Pirellula sp. SH-Sr6A: one gene and its partner. Each later gene encodes a partner of the first gene's protein in a complex. Links are inferred from orthologs where the notes say so. Each region holds a gene or a part of one and is shown on either strand. Other genes may lie near its edges.

Evidence for each region. Proteins that work in one complex are often made in the same cells at the same time.
Region 2: the proteins of carA (region 1) and carB are in contact, whole or in part, in a solved structure (PDB 1KEE), measured with the Escherichia coli proteins. The link is inferred for Pirellula sp. SH-Sr6A from one-to-one orthologs.

What each region holds. Positions count from the first base shown.
Region 1 is NZ_CP011272.1:387,618-394,475, forward strand. What follows is about bases 1,788-4,594. They hold carA (glutamine-hydrolyzing carbamoyl-phosphate synthase small subunit), read right to left. Parts: upstream 3,873-4,594; coding sequence 2,703-3,872; downstream 1,788-2,702. Other genes in these bases: VN12_RS01230 (type IV pilus twitching motility protein PilT), read right to left, coding at 1,788-1,818; hisF (imidazole glycerol phosphate synthase subunit HisF), read right to left, coding at 1,914-2,693; VN12_RS01245 (ABC transporter permease), read left to right, coding at 4,127-4,594. Also shown: VN12_RS01225 (ATPase, T2SS/T4P/T4SS family), read right to left, coding at 1-504; more of VN12_RS01230, read right to left, coding at 634-1,787; more of VN12_RS01245, read left to right, coding at 4,595-5,887; VN12_RS01250 (D-2-hydroxyacid dehydrogenase), read left to right, coding at 5,889-6,858. UniProt on the Escherichia coli protein: Small subunit of the glutamine-dependent carbamoyl phosphate synthetase (CPSase).
Region 2 is NZ_CP011272.1:2,735,189-2,743,000, reverse strand. What follows is about bases 1,784-5,544. They hold carB (carbamoyl-phosphate synthase large subunit), read right to left. Parts: upstream 5,230-5,544; coding sequence 1,984-5,229; downstream 1,784-1,983. Other genes in these bases: VN12_RS10735 (magnesium chelatase), read right to left, coding at 5,401-5,544; VN12_RS10745 (hypothetical protein), read right to left, coding at 1,784-1,981. Outside these bases: VN12_RS10755 (cysteine hydrolase family protein), read right to left, coding at 1-551; VN12_RS10750 (DUF1805 domain-containing protein), read right to left, coding at 746-1,078; more of VN12_RS10745, read right to left, coding at 1,085-1,783; more of VN12_RS10735, read right to left, coding at 5,545-6,816; VN12_RS10730 (ATP-dependent helicase), read left to right, coding at 7,018-7,812. UniProt on the Escherichia coli protein: Large subunit of the glutamine-dependent carbamoyl phosphate synthetase (CPSase).

The DNA of each region.
Region 1 (6,858 bases):
ATCGGACAGTGTCTTAAGAGTTGGTTTCTTGGTATCAATCGTGAAAAGGACGCGTTCTCCTGTCGGTACCCCCGCGCTCATAAACGAGATGACCCAGTCGATCTCCTTGAAGTTGGTAGCGAACTTCGCTTCTTGCTTTGCACGTCGTTCGGCGGGATTCAATCCGAGTATTTTTTTGATGGCAACGAGAGCGCCATCGCCGGTAGCGCGGTCCATAGGGGGCAAGGTCTCCCAGACACCATCGATTCGATAGCGAACAATTGCCCCCTTGGTGGAAAAATCCATGTGGATGCGGTCAGCACGCCCTGCAATGGCATTGGCAATCACGATCAACGCGACGGGATATCCGGGCAGTTGCCTCGCGGCGATCGACAGCCCTTGAGCTTCGTCTTTGGGGATCCCGATTTGCTTGATTTCCAATGCCGGCAACGTGATCTCACCTCCAGCAGCCACGGCCATTGGATCGGAGGTAGCAGGCTTGGGTTTTTTCTTGCCAAAAATCATAGTAAGGAAGCTCTAGGGAAGGGGTCCCCGGGGAGGAGATTGGGGGACACCGAGTTAGGAGTAGTGGAGGAAAAGAATAAGTTCGGCCGCATCCAGTTTCGAATGCGGCCGCACAAAGCTGCGTCGGGCTTAAATGATACCAGGCTGGCTAACGTTGATCCCCTTGAGAGCCATTTTGAGCGCATCCGGGTTAGGAGCCACTTCGAACGCGGTCGGTCGATCGATCAACCCGTCGTCGATAAGTTGCTTGAGGCTCATGGTGAAGTCCTGCATCCCATCTTCTGCACCGATTCGAATTGCATCGGAAAGCTTTTGATCTTTACCTTCCAAGATCAGTTTTCGGATCATGGGACTAAAGGTCATGACTTCGCAGGTGGGTACACGGCTAACGCCTTGACGGATCGATCGAAGCAGCTTTTGTGCGATGATCCCCTTCATGTTGAACGCCATGGCGTTACGAATGGCTCCGTGCAATTCCTCTGGAAACAAGTCGAGAATACGGCCGATGGTCGAGGGGGCGGTCGACGCGTGAATGGTTCCAAACACCAAGTGCCCGGTTTCGGCTGCGTGGATCGCCGTCATAAACGTTTCTTGGTCCCGCATTTCACCGACGAGGATGATGTCCGGGTCTTCCCGAACCGCGTGTTTCATCGCGATTTCAAAATTCTTGACATCGGTACCTACTTCGCGTTGGTTGATCAGACACTTGTCCTCCGTGTACACGAACTCGATCGGATCTTCGAGGGTCAAGATGTGTTTGCGGTAGGTGCGATTGATCCAGTTCAACATCGAAGCGATGGTTGTACTTTTTCCCGACCCCGTAACCCCGGCAAGCAAAACCATTCCTTGGTCGAATTTGCAGAGCTCTTCGAGGATAGGGGGAAGGAACAATCCTTCGAAGTTGGGAATGAAATTATTGATTCGCCGCGCGACCAAACCTGGTCTGCCGAGCTGCTTCAACATGTTCACCCGGAATCGCCAGTTCTCGCCGTCGACATTGACGGTATAGGAGAAGTCAGCGCCCCCCTCCTCTTCAAAAATGCGACGGTTTCGATCGTCCAGCATCGGGATCAAAAGCCGGACCATTTCCTCGACTTCAATGGGAGGACGGTTGAGCGGTTTCAAATCCCCTTTGACCCGGACGATCGGGGGTGTACCGACTTTGAGGTGTAAGTCGCTACCTTCCAATTTCACGCAGGCTTTGAAGAGTTTATCGACCTCCAGCTCCGATTTGGTCTGCAAAAGGGATGCTGCCAATTCGTCGGCGGCAGGAGTCGACTTGTTGGTCTGCGGACGGGCTTCAGCTGTTGCCATAAGGTTCGAGCAGTTTGGGGAAACGAAGAGAATTAGAAATCGCGAGAAGGGCCTCGGTGCCTCCGCTCCATTCTAGTCTACAACGATCCAAATCCCTAATGCGAGGAGCCTAGACGCACCGGAATTCCATTTTGTGCCATCAGACGCTTGGTTTCCTCGATGGTGAACTCGCCGAAGTGGAAGATACTCGCAGCCAAAACCGCGTCCGCTCTTCCGATTCGGATGGCGTCCACCATATGGATTGGGTGGCCGGCTCCACCGCTCGCGACAACAGGAATATCGACCGCCTCGCTCACAGCCGCGGTGATCGGCAGGTCGTATCCGTCCTTGGTTCCATCCCGGTCCATGCTGGTGAGGACAATTTCGCCCGCCCCCAGGCGTTCGACTTCCTTCGCCCACGCGACGGCTTCGAGACCGGTCGGGGTTCGTCCGCCGTGAATATGGACCTCCCAAAACTCCTTGCCATCGCGCAGAACACGTTTGGGATCGATGTTGACGACAATGCATTGAGCACCGAACCGCTCGGATGCTTGACGAACGAGCTCCGGATTCTTGCAGGCCGTCGAGTTGATACTGACTTTGTCGCATCCTGCCTGAAGCAGTTGTCGAATGTCGTCAACCGTGCGAATCCCCCCTCCGACCGTGAGGGGCATGAAGACTTGCTCGGCCGTGCGTCGCACGACATCGAGCATGATTCCGCGATCTTCGTGGCTCGCGGTGATATCGAGAAATACAAGCTCATCAGCCCCTTCGGACTCATAACGTTGGGCGATCTGGACTGGATCTCCGGCATCGCGAAGATTGAGAAAATTGGTCCCTTTGACGACCCTTCCGCCATGGACGTCGAGACAGGGGATGACTCTTTTCGCAAGCATCTGCCGTGATTACCTTGTGCTCGCGGTGGGGGTCCCACCTGCGATCGATGCGTTAAGGGACTTTTGAAACTGATCGAACAAATAGCTGCTGTCGTGAGGGCCTGCCGATGCCTCGGGGTGGTATTGGACGCTGAAAGCATTGTGCTTTCGGTGCCGAACCCCAGCGATCGTATTGTCGTTGAGATTGCGATGCGTCACCTCCAAGCATTCAGGGAGAGAGGCTTCTTCGACCGCAAATCCGTGGTTCTGTGAAGTGATTTCCACCTGCCCCGTCAAGCAATTCAAGACCGGTTGGTTGGCTCCTCGGTGCCCGAACTTCAGTTTGAATGTCTTCGCACCTGCCGCCAAGGACAGAAGCTGATGCCCTAAACAGATTCCGAACACAGGTTTCTGCCCCAACAACTCGCGAATCGACTCGATCGCGTAGGTAAGAGGTTCGGGGTCCCCCGGGCCGTTGCTCAGAAAGACGCCATCGGGATTCTGATTGAGAACGTCCTGGGCGGAAGAAGTCCCCGGCAGAATCGTGACCCGGTTTCCGCGATGGGCCAAGTGCCTGGGAATGTTCCACTTCATGCCGAAATCTAGGCATACAACGTGAGGTACTCGATTCCCTTCGGTATGCGTTTCCCCGCCCAGAGAAGAATAGGGGTGCAACACACTGCCCCATTCGTTTGCAGAGCCTGGCATTACCTCGCGAACCAAATCGCGTCCGATCAAACCAGGACTCTTTCTCGCTTTTTCAACGAGCGATGCGCGATCGGAGTCGATGGTGGAGATGATCCCTTTTTGAGCGCCACGATCTCGAATGCGTCGCACCAAGGCCCGTGTATCGATTCCCGAGATAGCGACAATGTTGTGCTTGATCAAGTAATCCGATAGCGACCCATTTGCGCGGAAGTTGCTATGGATGCGGCTATTTTCGCGTACGACAAATCCTGCGATGCGAGGGTGGCTCGACTCGAGATCCTCCAGATTGACTCCCACATTCCCAATCATGGGGTAGGTCATGGTGACAATCTGACCGCGATAGGAGGGGTCGGTCAAGATTTCTTGATATCCGGTTAGGGACGTGTTGAAGACCACTTCGCCATCCCGCTCCCCTTCGGCACCAATGGAAAATCCCTCATAAACGGTACCGTCTTCCAATGCCAAGAAGCCAGGTTTCTGTTGGCGATACAACGTTGGGATCCCCCCGAGTTTCGAGTTGATTGGCCTAGTACAGACCAACGAATTTGCAGGGAATGAGCCCCGTATCCCTTCGCCCAACCCCTTTTCAATAAAATTTCAAAAATGATATCGCAGAACGGATGGTTTCACTAGGGGCAACGAAGCATGGAAAGGGTTATCGAAGAATCTCTTGGCGTTTCTGCGAACCTGGTTATGCTGAGCAGCGTACTCGCACGGGTCTATTTCCCTTCTTGAAAGTCGTCCCTATGGTCTTGGATACCATTTCGCCGATGTTTGCCGCTTCGGACTTTTGGATGGCCAAATGGCTTACGCCATTTTGGTTTGTCGGAGTCGGCATTCTTTTGGGCTTGGTCGTGCTCTCCTTATTTTTGGCGCTCGCATTCCTCCTGATTGTACCGACGCGCGGTTTGGAGCCTGCTCGAAAGAGTGGGACGCTCCATTGGGTGGCCCTCGCTCTGACGGTATTGCTCGGAATTGGAATTGGGGGCTTTCTCAACTCAGGAGACTTCCGTCGAGCTTTCTTTGTGAAGGGCGAGTTCGCCACCGAGGAATGGCTCTTGGTAAGCGTTGCCCTCACTGCCATGTTGGGTTCGATGGTTTGGGCGCTGCTCTTCTGCTCTTCGACTAGGTTCTTCGGCGAGCTGCGAGCCCTTTTGTTTGAAGGGGTCGGCTTCGCCATGTTGGTAACTTTAGGGACTGTTGGAGCGATCGGCCTTGCTGCAACTCCTTGGGTGGATGACCCTCGAAGCGTCGCTAGCAGTATTCCGCAAATGTTTGCCCCCTCAACAAGGACACTCAGCTTTACCCTCCCTGGTTCCACGTCACCAGAGGGTGGCAAGCTGCAAAAGCTGGAGGTGCAATACGATCCATCCACGCTCGGCTTTACGAAGATCGAATCCAACCGACGAATCCTGATCGCGGACGCATCCGAAGTCGACCAACTGCGTTTTGCCGCCGTGAACATCGATGCCGATGCTCCTAAGGTTTGGGAGCGATCGATGGGACCGAATAAGAGCCCGCTTCCGATGGTCGGCGGTGCCGAAGTTTTTGCTCAGAACGAAGAAATCGACGATGCGGAAGTGACGTTTACGCTCGTTTCGTACCCACCGGTTCCTCAAGCCATCTCGATTTTGCTCGTCGCCGCTTTTGTGACGGTGTTTGGGTTGCTCTTTTTCCTGATGCAATCCGCTGCACCGAAGATCGCTGCGATCGCCCTTTCGGCAGCGAAGAGCGAGCTTTCCCAGCCGTTGCCCAAAATCTTGATCACCATTGTGGGGCTTGCGATTCTCCTGTTTGTATTCCTGCCGTTTCACACATTCGGGGAAGATATCAAACTGTTGAAAGACTGCGGAATCACGTTAGCTCTTATCGCCGCAATCTTCCAAGGTGTGTGGTCGGCGAGCACGTCAGTTAGCGATGAAATTGAAGGTCGCACGGCGTTAACGCTTCTGAGCAAGCCGATTCACCGACGTTCGTTCATCATCGGAAAAATCCTAGGTGTGTTCTGGATTTTGATGTTCATGTTCTTGGTCATGGGCTCCTTCGAACTCTTTGCGGTGGCCTACAAACCGATTGTGGAAGCTCGCGAGAACTCATTGGATATCCCCATGTGGCAGCAGTGCCATTTGGAAATGTTCCAAACCATCCCAGGTCTCGCTCTGGCATTCATGGAAGCCGTCATTTTAGGCTCGATCTCGGTCGCGATCGGGACTCGCGTCTCGATGGTCGCCAATTTCGCGATTTGCTTCTCGATCTATGTTCTCGGGCACCTAACTCCCGTGATTATGGAATCCGCAGCAGGTGGGTTGCCGTTGGTCGAATTCTTTTCGCAGTTGATTTCAGCAATCGTCCCCAACTTGAATCACTTCTCGATGGAGTCCGCGATCGATGCGGATGTCGGAGTGCCTTGGTCGGTGATCGCCAGCGTGTTTGTTTACACGACAATCTATGGAATCGGAGCCACCTTGCTCGGTCTCCTCCTTTTTGAAGAACGAGATTTGGCGTAACGTGAAATCGCTTGTTTATTGTTTCCCGACGCAGCCCCATCATGTGGATTGGATGCGAGCTGCTGCTCCGAACTGTGAATTTATTGAAGCGACCCAGGAGACGATTCCCGAGCGGATCATGGATGCCGAGATCTTTGTGGGGCATGCCAAGGTTCCGGTAGATTGGGACCGCGTAGTCGAGCAAGGAAAATTGCGTTTCATTCAATCCTCTGCCGCCGGGCTGGATCACTGCTTGGCTCCCTCGGTTATCGAGTCGGATATCGTGGTGTGCAGCGCCTCAGGATTGTTTGCCGATCAAGTCGCCGAGCAAACCTTGGCGTTACTTCTTGGGCTGCTTCGGGGGATTCCGATTTTCTATCGACAGTGGCAGCGCAAAGAATTCGTTCGCAGACCGACCGACGATCTTCACGGAAAGCGAGTAGGGATTGTTGGAATGGGGGGAAATGGTCGCCGGCTCGTCGACGTACTCGCTCCGTTTCGAGTAACCATGCGAGCGACCGATTTCTTCCCCGACCGCAAGCCTGCAGCGTTGGAAGAGCTTTGGCCGCATACGCGACTGGAGGAATTAGCGGCTTGGTCGGAGATCCTCATCCTTACCCTGCCCCTCAATGCTTCGACGCGCGGTGTGGTGGACAAGACGATCCTTCGCGCCATGCCAAAAGGGTCTTACTTGGTGAACGTCGCTCGCGGTGCATGTGTCAAAGAGTCCGATCTGTGCGAGGCACTAGCGGATGGCCATCTCGCCGGGGCTGGATTGGACGTAACGCAAGTCGAACCCTTGCCCGAGACTAGTCCTCTGTGGGGATTCGACAATGTGTTGATCACTCCGCATGTCGGAGCGCAAGCGGGAACACGTACGGACGACACGACGCGACTGATCTGTGAGAATCTTCAGCGTTACTTTGCTGGACAAGATCTCTACAACATTGTCGACAAACGCCTTGGCTTTCCGCACCCCAGCGTCCTCTATA
Region 2 (7,812 bases), 2.3 Mb from region 1 along the record:
GTTCCACGAATACGAGCGATCCATTCGGCCGTCGTCAAAACCTCGGAAATCATCTGCTGCTGGGCGCACAGTATGGCGCGGTGCAACTCCTCTGCCGATACCTTGCCTGCCGCGTTCTCCAGCTCCAAAGTCCCAGTGGCGTCGGACAAAAACTCGACTTGAAATCCTCGGTGCATCCCCTGCCTGGCGGTCGTGTCGCAGCACATGTGGGTCATATACCCTGCGATGGAAATGGTTTTCACCTGGTGCAATGCCAGCCACTCCGAAAGCGGGGTTTCGGTAAAGCTTCCGGGAAGGGTCTTATCGATCAAAATATCGCAAGAACGGGCTTGGATCTCTGGATGCAGTTCCCACTGCTCAGATCCCTTGCGAAAGATAGGAAAATCGGCGTTCGGCTGGTGGTGCCGGATCACGGCGATCGGTATTTGCGCCTCGCGGGCCGCGTCAAAGGCCTCGAGGATTTTCGACAAATGCCCCGCGGGATGGGTGATGGGTAACGCACCGGTGAAGTACTCCATCTGAACATCGATGACCAGCAATGCTCGCTTCATTTTCTATGACACCTTTCCTACGTAGGATAACGCCACTCGGGGGGCATGGCATGGGAGAGAATCTCCTACCGTTTTACCACAACCAAAGCCCGTACCGGGCTTGAGTAAGGCCCGAAGCCGATGGAGGGGGCCCTAACTATGGAGCCAACCAACTAAGGAGCCCGTTAAGAAGGGGACTGTTACGAAGAGGCCCGTTACGAGAAGCGAAGAAGCTTTGCGATCGCTTCTAGCCCGGTCATTCCTGGTACAACCCCAGCCTGCATGGCGGCCTCGCTGACCTCTGCGACCTTCGCTTCTAAAAGGTCCTCTGGCTCGCGAAGCGGTTTGTCGGGTGTCCCTCTCGCAATCGCGACCGGCATCGAAAACTTGGTCGCGACTTCGCAATCGTAAAGTCCGCAACCCAGAATCCCTTGGTCGGTGTGAATCGCGCAGTATTGGCCGGTCGGCCATCGATAACTGCATCCCAAAACAGGGCCGTACGGTGTCTCAAGAATCCGATGGGAATAACCAAGCTTCGTCAGGGACATGATCTTTTAATCTCCCAGCATCTTTGAAAGCGCCTGCATGGCGACATGCCACGCAGGTCGGGTTTGAAGATACGTTTCCCACCAATCCATGAGGCTCGGCGCGACTTGATCGTGCACATCCGCTCCTGCAGGGATCGGTATGTGCCAATGTTCAATGGCCAGGGCTGCCATCTCACTGGTACATCGACTCAGTTCGAGAACTTGCGAGGCCGCTAACACCGGTGGCAGCATGGCGAGCGGGGCGATCTTTGCCAAAGTAACCGCCCCTAACATGTCGCTGAACCGAGGCAGGTCCAATTGTACCTGGGATATCAACCAAGCCAAACGAACTGTCTCGGGAAGCTCGGCCATCGGATTGGTTAATATCGCCTCAATGCGAACTAGGTTCGCATGAGAGTGAGCGACACCTGCCCCCCCAACAACAGGCTGCACCGGAACTACGCGTACCTCCTCTGCCAAAAGTTCCTTCTCGGTCAATCTTCCCACATGCGCGAGAAGCCCGTTTCCAAACCCAAGCCAATGCTCCTGCAACGGCCTGCTTCGAAACAGGATCTGATCGGAGAATTTGGGAAACAATTGTTTGAAGGCCGCTTCGATTTCGGTGACCTTGCCAGACATCGATGTCACCACGTGGGGGCCGCATTCTCCAACCGCTTTTCGCAACACGGCCGAAACCAGCTCGTGATTCGATTCGATATCGGCTGCTGTCGAGATCAAGATGGACCAAAGCGAGGGGGCTTGCGAACCCGCAGTTGCCTCGATGAGTCGGTTCAGTTCATTCGCTTCGCGTTGAAGGGCGGATAGGACGGAACGATCTACGAACTGATCGGGGAAGCGGTCGGCAAAGTCAGCTGCATGGAGCGCGCTGACAGATGCGTTCGGTGTCCATCGGAGGTGAGTCATCGCTAGCTAGAGAATCGTTCTTGAAGCGAAAGGACGGTCATGGGCTTCTCACGCATCACGGACATCGCTTCGATGGCAATCCGCCCTGCCGCCACCGTGGTAATACAGGGGACTCCAAACTGGACCGCGGCGGCTCGGATGCGACCTTCGTCGGTTCGCGCCCCTTTGCCGCTCGGGGTATTGAGAATGAGGGACACCTCTCCATTCTTCAAGTAATCGATGAGGTTAGGATTACCCTCCGCCAACTTCTTGATCGGGACAACGGGAATGTGGCCTCGCTGGAGCTCCGCTGCGGTTCCGGAGGTAGCCAAAAGTTTGTATCCCATCTCATGCAGTTGGCGGGCCATATCAATAATGCCAGCCCGATGTCGCGAGGAGATGCTTAGGAAAACATTCCCCGATTTGGGAAGGACAACGCCGGCAGCGATTTGGCTCTTGTTGAAGGCCAAAGCAAAATCGTCGCTGACCCCCATGACTTCGCCGGTGCTGCGCATCTCCGGTCCTAAAACGATGTCGACTCCAGCAAACTTTCGGAAGGGGAAGACCGATTCCTTGACCGAAACGCTGCGAGGAATGGGCTCGGAAGTGATTCCCAAATCCTTCAGTTTGCAACCCACCATCACTTTGGCGGCGATGTTGGCGACCGGAGTTCCTGTCGCTTTGGCGACAAACGGAACGGTTCGACTAGCTCGCGGATTGACCTCTAATACATAAACAACCGGGCGTCCTTCTTCTTCCTTGATCGCAAACTGGACGTTCATCAGTCCGATGACCCGCAAACGCTTCGCCATGGCGACGGTCGCATGCCGGATTTCGTCGAGTACCGCTTTGCTCAGCGAGAAGGGTGGGATCACGCACGCGGAATCTCCGGAGTGAACACCCGCCTCCTCGATGTGCTCCATGACTCCCATGATGACGACGTCTTCGCCATCCGAGACGGCGTCCACGTCGACCTCGGTTGCATCCTCGAGGAATCGGTCGATCAAGACCGGTTGTCCCTGGGCAACGACAAACGCTTCGGCAATGAATCGATCGAATTGCGAGTAGTCGTAGCAAATCTCCATAGCACGACCACCGAGCACGAAGCTGGGGCGGACCAAGCATGGGAAGCCGATCTTCTGAACCTCTGAACGCGCCTGCAGCATCGTGCGCGCAATGCCGTTCGCTGGCTGCTTGAGTTTGAGCTCATGCAGCAACGCTTGAAACTTCTCGCGATCCTCTGCGTCTTCGATAGTCTCGACACTGGTACCCACGATGGGAACCCCTGCATCGGCGAGCGCCCTGGCTAAATTCAACGGAGTCTGTCCACCGAACTGCACGATGACACCGTCGGGTTGAACCGTGTCATAGATGTTGAGCACATCTTCGGTTGTTAGAGGCTCAAAGAAGAGCAAATCGCTGGTGTCGTAATCGGTGCTCACGGTCTCGGGATTGCTGTTGACCATGATCGACTCGATTCCCAACTCGCGAAGGGCGTAGCTGGCATGGCAGCAGCAGTAATCGAACTCGATCCCTTGACCAATCCGATTGGGGCCACCGCCGAGAATCATCACGCGCTTCTTGTCCCCCTTGGACGGTGCCTCGTTTTCTTCTTCGTACGAGCTGTAATAATAAGGGGTGTATGCCTCGAATTCCGCAGCACAGGTGTCGACCGATTTGAAGGTGGCGACGATCCCCTGCGATTTTCTCCAATCTCGAATCTCCATCTCGTCGCTGCCGAGAATATGGGCAAGCTGTCGATCGGAGAATCCCATTTGTTTCGCCTGCCTTAGCGTGGGGCGGTCCACGGCCCCGGCGCTCCCTAGCGTACGGAGATACTTCTCCATCTCCACAATCTCCGAGAGCTGGTCCAAGAACCATCTATCGATCGCGGTGATGTTATGGATTTCATCGATCGACATTCCGCTGAGCAAGGCATAGCGTAGATACCAAACGCGGTCGGCATTGGGTTTCGAAAGCTTGTTATTGATCTCTTCGTCGTCTGGTCGTCGATCGGTATACCAAAGGTCTTTGCTGTCGGATCCAAATCCGAACGCTCCCACTTCGAGCCCTCGCAATGCTTTTTGGAAGGACTCTTTGAACGTGCGCCCGATCGCCATCGTCTCGCCAACGCTCTTCATTTGCGTGGTCAGGGTGGAGTCGGCCTCGGGGAACTTTTCAAAAGCAAAGCGAGGTATCTTGGTCACGACATAATCGATGGTCGGTTCGAAGCAAGCTTGCGTCTTACGGGTGATGTCGTTTTGAAGCTCCCACAATCGGAAGCCGACAGCCAGCTTGGCTGCAATCTTCGCGATGGGGAACCCCGTTGCCTTGCTGGCCAGGGCGCTGGAACGGCTGACGCGAGGATTCATCTCAATGACAATCATCCTCCCATTCGTGGGATGGATGGCGAACTGAATATTGGACCCTCCTGTCTCCACGCCGATCTCGCGGATGATGGCGAGACTGGCATCGCGCATCCGCTGGTACTCTTTATCGGTCAACGTCTGAGCCGGCGCGACGGTGATCGAATCGCCGGTGTGGACCCCCATGGGATCGAAGTTCTCGATGGAACAAATGATGACAACGTTGTCGTCGACATCGCGCATGACTTCCATTTCATATTCTTTCCAACCGATGATCGACTCTTCGATGAGAACTTCGGTGATCGGTGAAAGGGTCAAGCCGTTTTGGACGAGGCCTTCGAAGTCGTCACGGTTGTAAGCGATCGCCGACCCGCTTCCCCCCATGGTAAAACTGGGGCGTACCACGCAGGGGAGACCCACTTCTTGAAGCACTTTGCGGGCTTCATCGAGCGAATGAACCACGGAACCTTTGCAGACTTCTTGGCCGATCTTTTCCATCGCCAATTTGAATGCATCGCGGGCCTCGGCCTTGTGAATGACCTCAGGGTTGGCCCCGATCATTTCGCAGTTGTTCTTCTCGAGTACTCCCTCGCGGGCCAAATCCATGGCGATATTCAATGCCGTTTGACCTCCCAATGTCGGGAGAATGGCGTCGGGACGCTCTCGTTCGATGACTTTTTCGACGATTTCCCAAGTCAACGGCTCGATATAGGTCCGCTCCGCCGTCGCCGGATCGGTCATGATCGTGGCGGGATTGCTGTTCACGAGGACGACTTCGAACCCCTCTTCGCGCAAGGCTTTGCAAGCCTGTGTGCCAGAGTAATCGAATTCGCACGCCTGCCCGATGACGATAGGGCCGGAACCGATGAGAAGGATTTTCTTGATGTCAGTCCGTTTCGGCACAGCAAAACCTGAAAATTTTCAAGGGGAAATGGCTCAAAAGAGGCCACCTGCCTAGAAAACTCCAGCATTTTGTCGCGGTTCTACTCTGCCAACGGTCCGAAGTTCTGCGGTGACCAAAATCCCACAGAACTTAGCATGCCTCCCGGTTCTTTGGTAGCCTAAAGACGGCTCTCAAACTTCGTAACTCACTTTGCCATGCTTGCTCGCCCGGCTGATGCGATCCAAGCTGTACAGTCCGGCCAAGACGAATTCGATACAGGATGCCCGTATGGCAGGGTGTGAGGAGGCATTTACCTCAAAGGCGGCTTCCCACACGGGTGGGACATGCTTAAGCCGCTCCGCGTAATGTTCGCTGGGTAGTAGATCTCCCACCTCGATGCGAACCCCCTTATTGAAAATCTCGGCGATCGGTTCCATGCCGTGTTGGTCGACGTATTGCTCGAACACTGTCCGGATGGCGCTGGCGATGAGAGCATCCAAAATCTTGCGTTCGCTCATCTGATGGGAACCCATCAAATCGACTTCGAGTTTCCCTAGAGCGGAGGTGTAAAGGTGCCCCAAATCACTGATGCGGGGGACGGCGAGCGCTTCCCCGAGCAACACCGCTCGGTGCCGTGCGGATGCAATCATCGTTCGGTAATTCGCCAACGAGAAACGAGCCGAGACCCCGGAAGCTTGATCGACATACTTCGATTTCCGTGCCTGTGTCGTGATTTCCTCGATGATCTCCATCATGAAATAGGGGACTTGGACGGGGTAATCGCCATCGAGCGGGATCCCCGCCTCCTGCTTCAAGATCTCGATCCCCTGCTCCCGCTCGGCAGGATAGTGGGTCTGGATGATCGACCCAATCCGATCCTTCAACTGGGGAATCACCTTTCCGCTCCGGTTGTAGGTACTGGGGTTGGCAGAAAAAAGGATGAAAATATCGAGATCGAATCGAATCGGGTAACCTCGGATTTGAACGTCTCGCTCTTCGAGGATGTTGAACAACCCGACCTGGACCAAATCGTCGAGCTCCGGCAACTCATTCATGGCGAAAATTCCGCGATGCATTCTCGGAATCAATCCAAAGTACAACGCATCCTCCGAACTCATGCTTACCCCGCCGGTCAATTTCGAAGGATCGATCTCGCCGATTACATCCGCGAACTTGGTCCCAGGAGCCAAACGCTCCACGTACCGATCCGATCGATGCCACCAACCAATGGGAACTTCGTGCTCGGACAAGGTTTCTATGGCCCGTTTCCCTGCCGCCGTGATGGGATGGTAGGGATCCTCGTGAAGCGGCAAATTGGGCAAATCGATATAAGGAATGAATTCGTCGAGAAACCGCACGAGGGTTCGCATCAGCCGGCTCTTGGCCTGCCCTTTCTCCCCTAAAAAGAGCAAATCGTGCCCTGCGAGCAAGGCGATGTTGAGCTCCGGAACCACCGTGTCGTCGTACCCGACAATCCCAGGATAAAGAGGTTCACCGGAAGAAAGCATGATTAAAAAATTGCTGCGTATCTCCTCCTTGACGCTACGGCTCTTCCAACCGCTCGCGCGGAGCTCAGCAAGATTTTTCGGGAGAGATGTGATTTCCATAGCAATCGCAGTTGAAGGAGTCGCGTATCAGGTTGAGATCATTTTCCACCGCTCTGATTATAGCGCACGGACAAGAAGGCTGGCTCGCCTGGATGGAATGCCGGATAATGTCTCGCAGTCGGATGCGATGCTTTTCAGTCGAACGCGTCCCGGCACCATCCATCCGACGCGTCTCAAGATTGAGTAAGGGATTGCAACTTTATGGCCCTCACGACCTCCCAAATCATCGACTCGCTGAACGAACCGCAACGGCAGGCGGTGACGCACATCGAAGGACCGCTTTTGACCCTGGCCGGCCCCGGGAGCGGCAAAACACGCGTCGTCACGCATCGCATTGCATACATGCTCGATCAAGGTGTCTCGCCCTACTCAATCCTCGCATTGACCTTCACCAACAAAGCGGCGCGCGAGATGAAAGCGCGCCTCGACCGTATGGTCGATGATTGCCCGGTCTGGATGGGAACATTCCACGGCTACTGCGCGCGATTTCTACGGCGCTTTGGCGAAATGGTTGGCATCGCGCCGAACTTTACCATCTTCGACACCGACGACTCAAAAAATGCTCTCAAGAAAGCGATCGAACAAGCGAACGTGTCTCTCACGCACTTGAACCAAGGGGACATCGGGCGACGCATCGGCGCATTGAAAAACAAAGCGATCTCCCCTGAGATCTTCGAAGGAACCGTGCGCGGAGACCACGATCGTATCATCAGTAAAGTCTACCCCATCTACCAAAAACTCCTTCGCCAATTCAACGCCGTCGACTTCGACGATTTGTTGATGCACACGGCCAACATCCTTCGCTCCAACCCCGACCTCCGATCGGACTTGGACGCAAAACATCGCTACATCCTGGTGGATGAATACCAAGACACCAACCTTGCTCAGTACTTGATCGTTCGCGGTCTCTCGATCGATCACCCGAATCTGAATGTCACCGGTGATCCAGACCAATCGATTTACAGTTGGCGCGGAGCGGATATCTCGAACATCTTG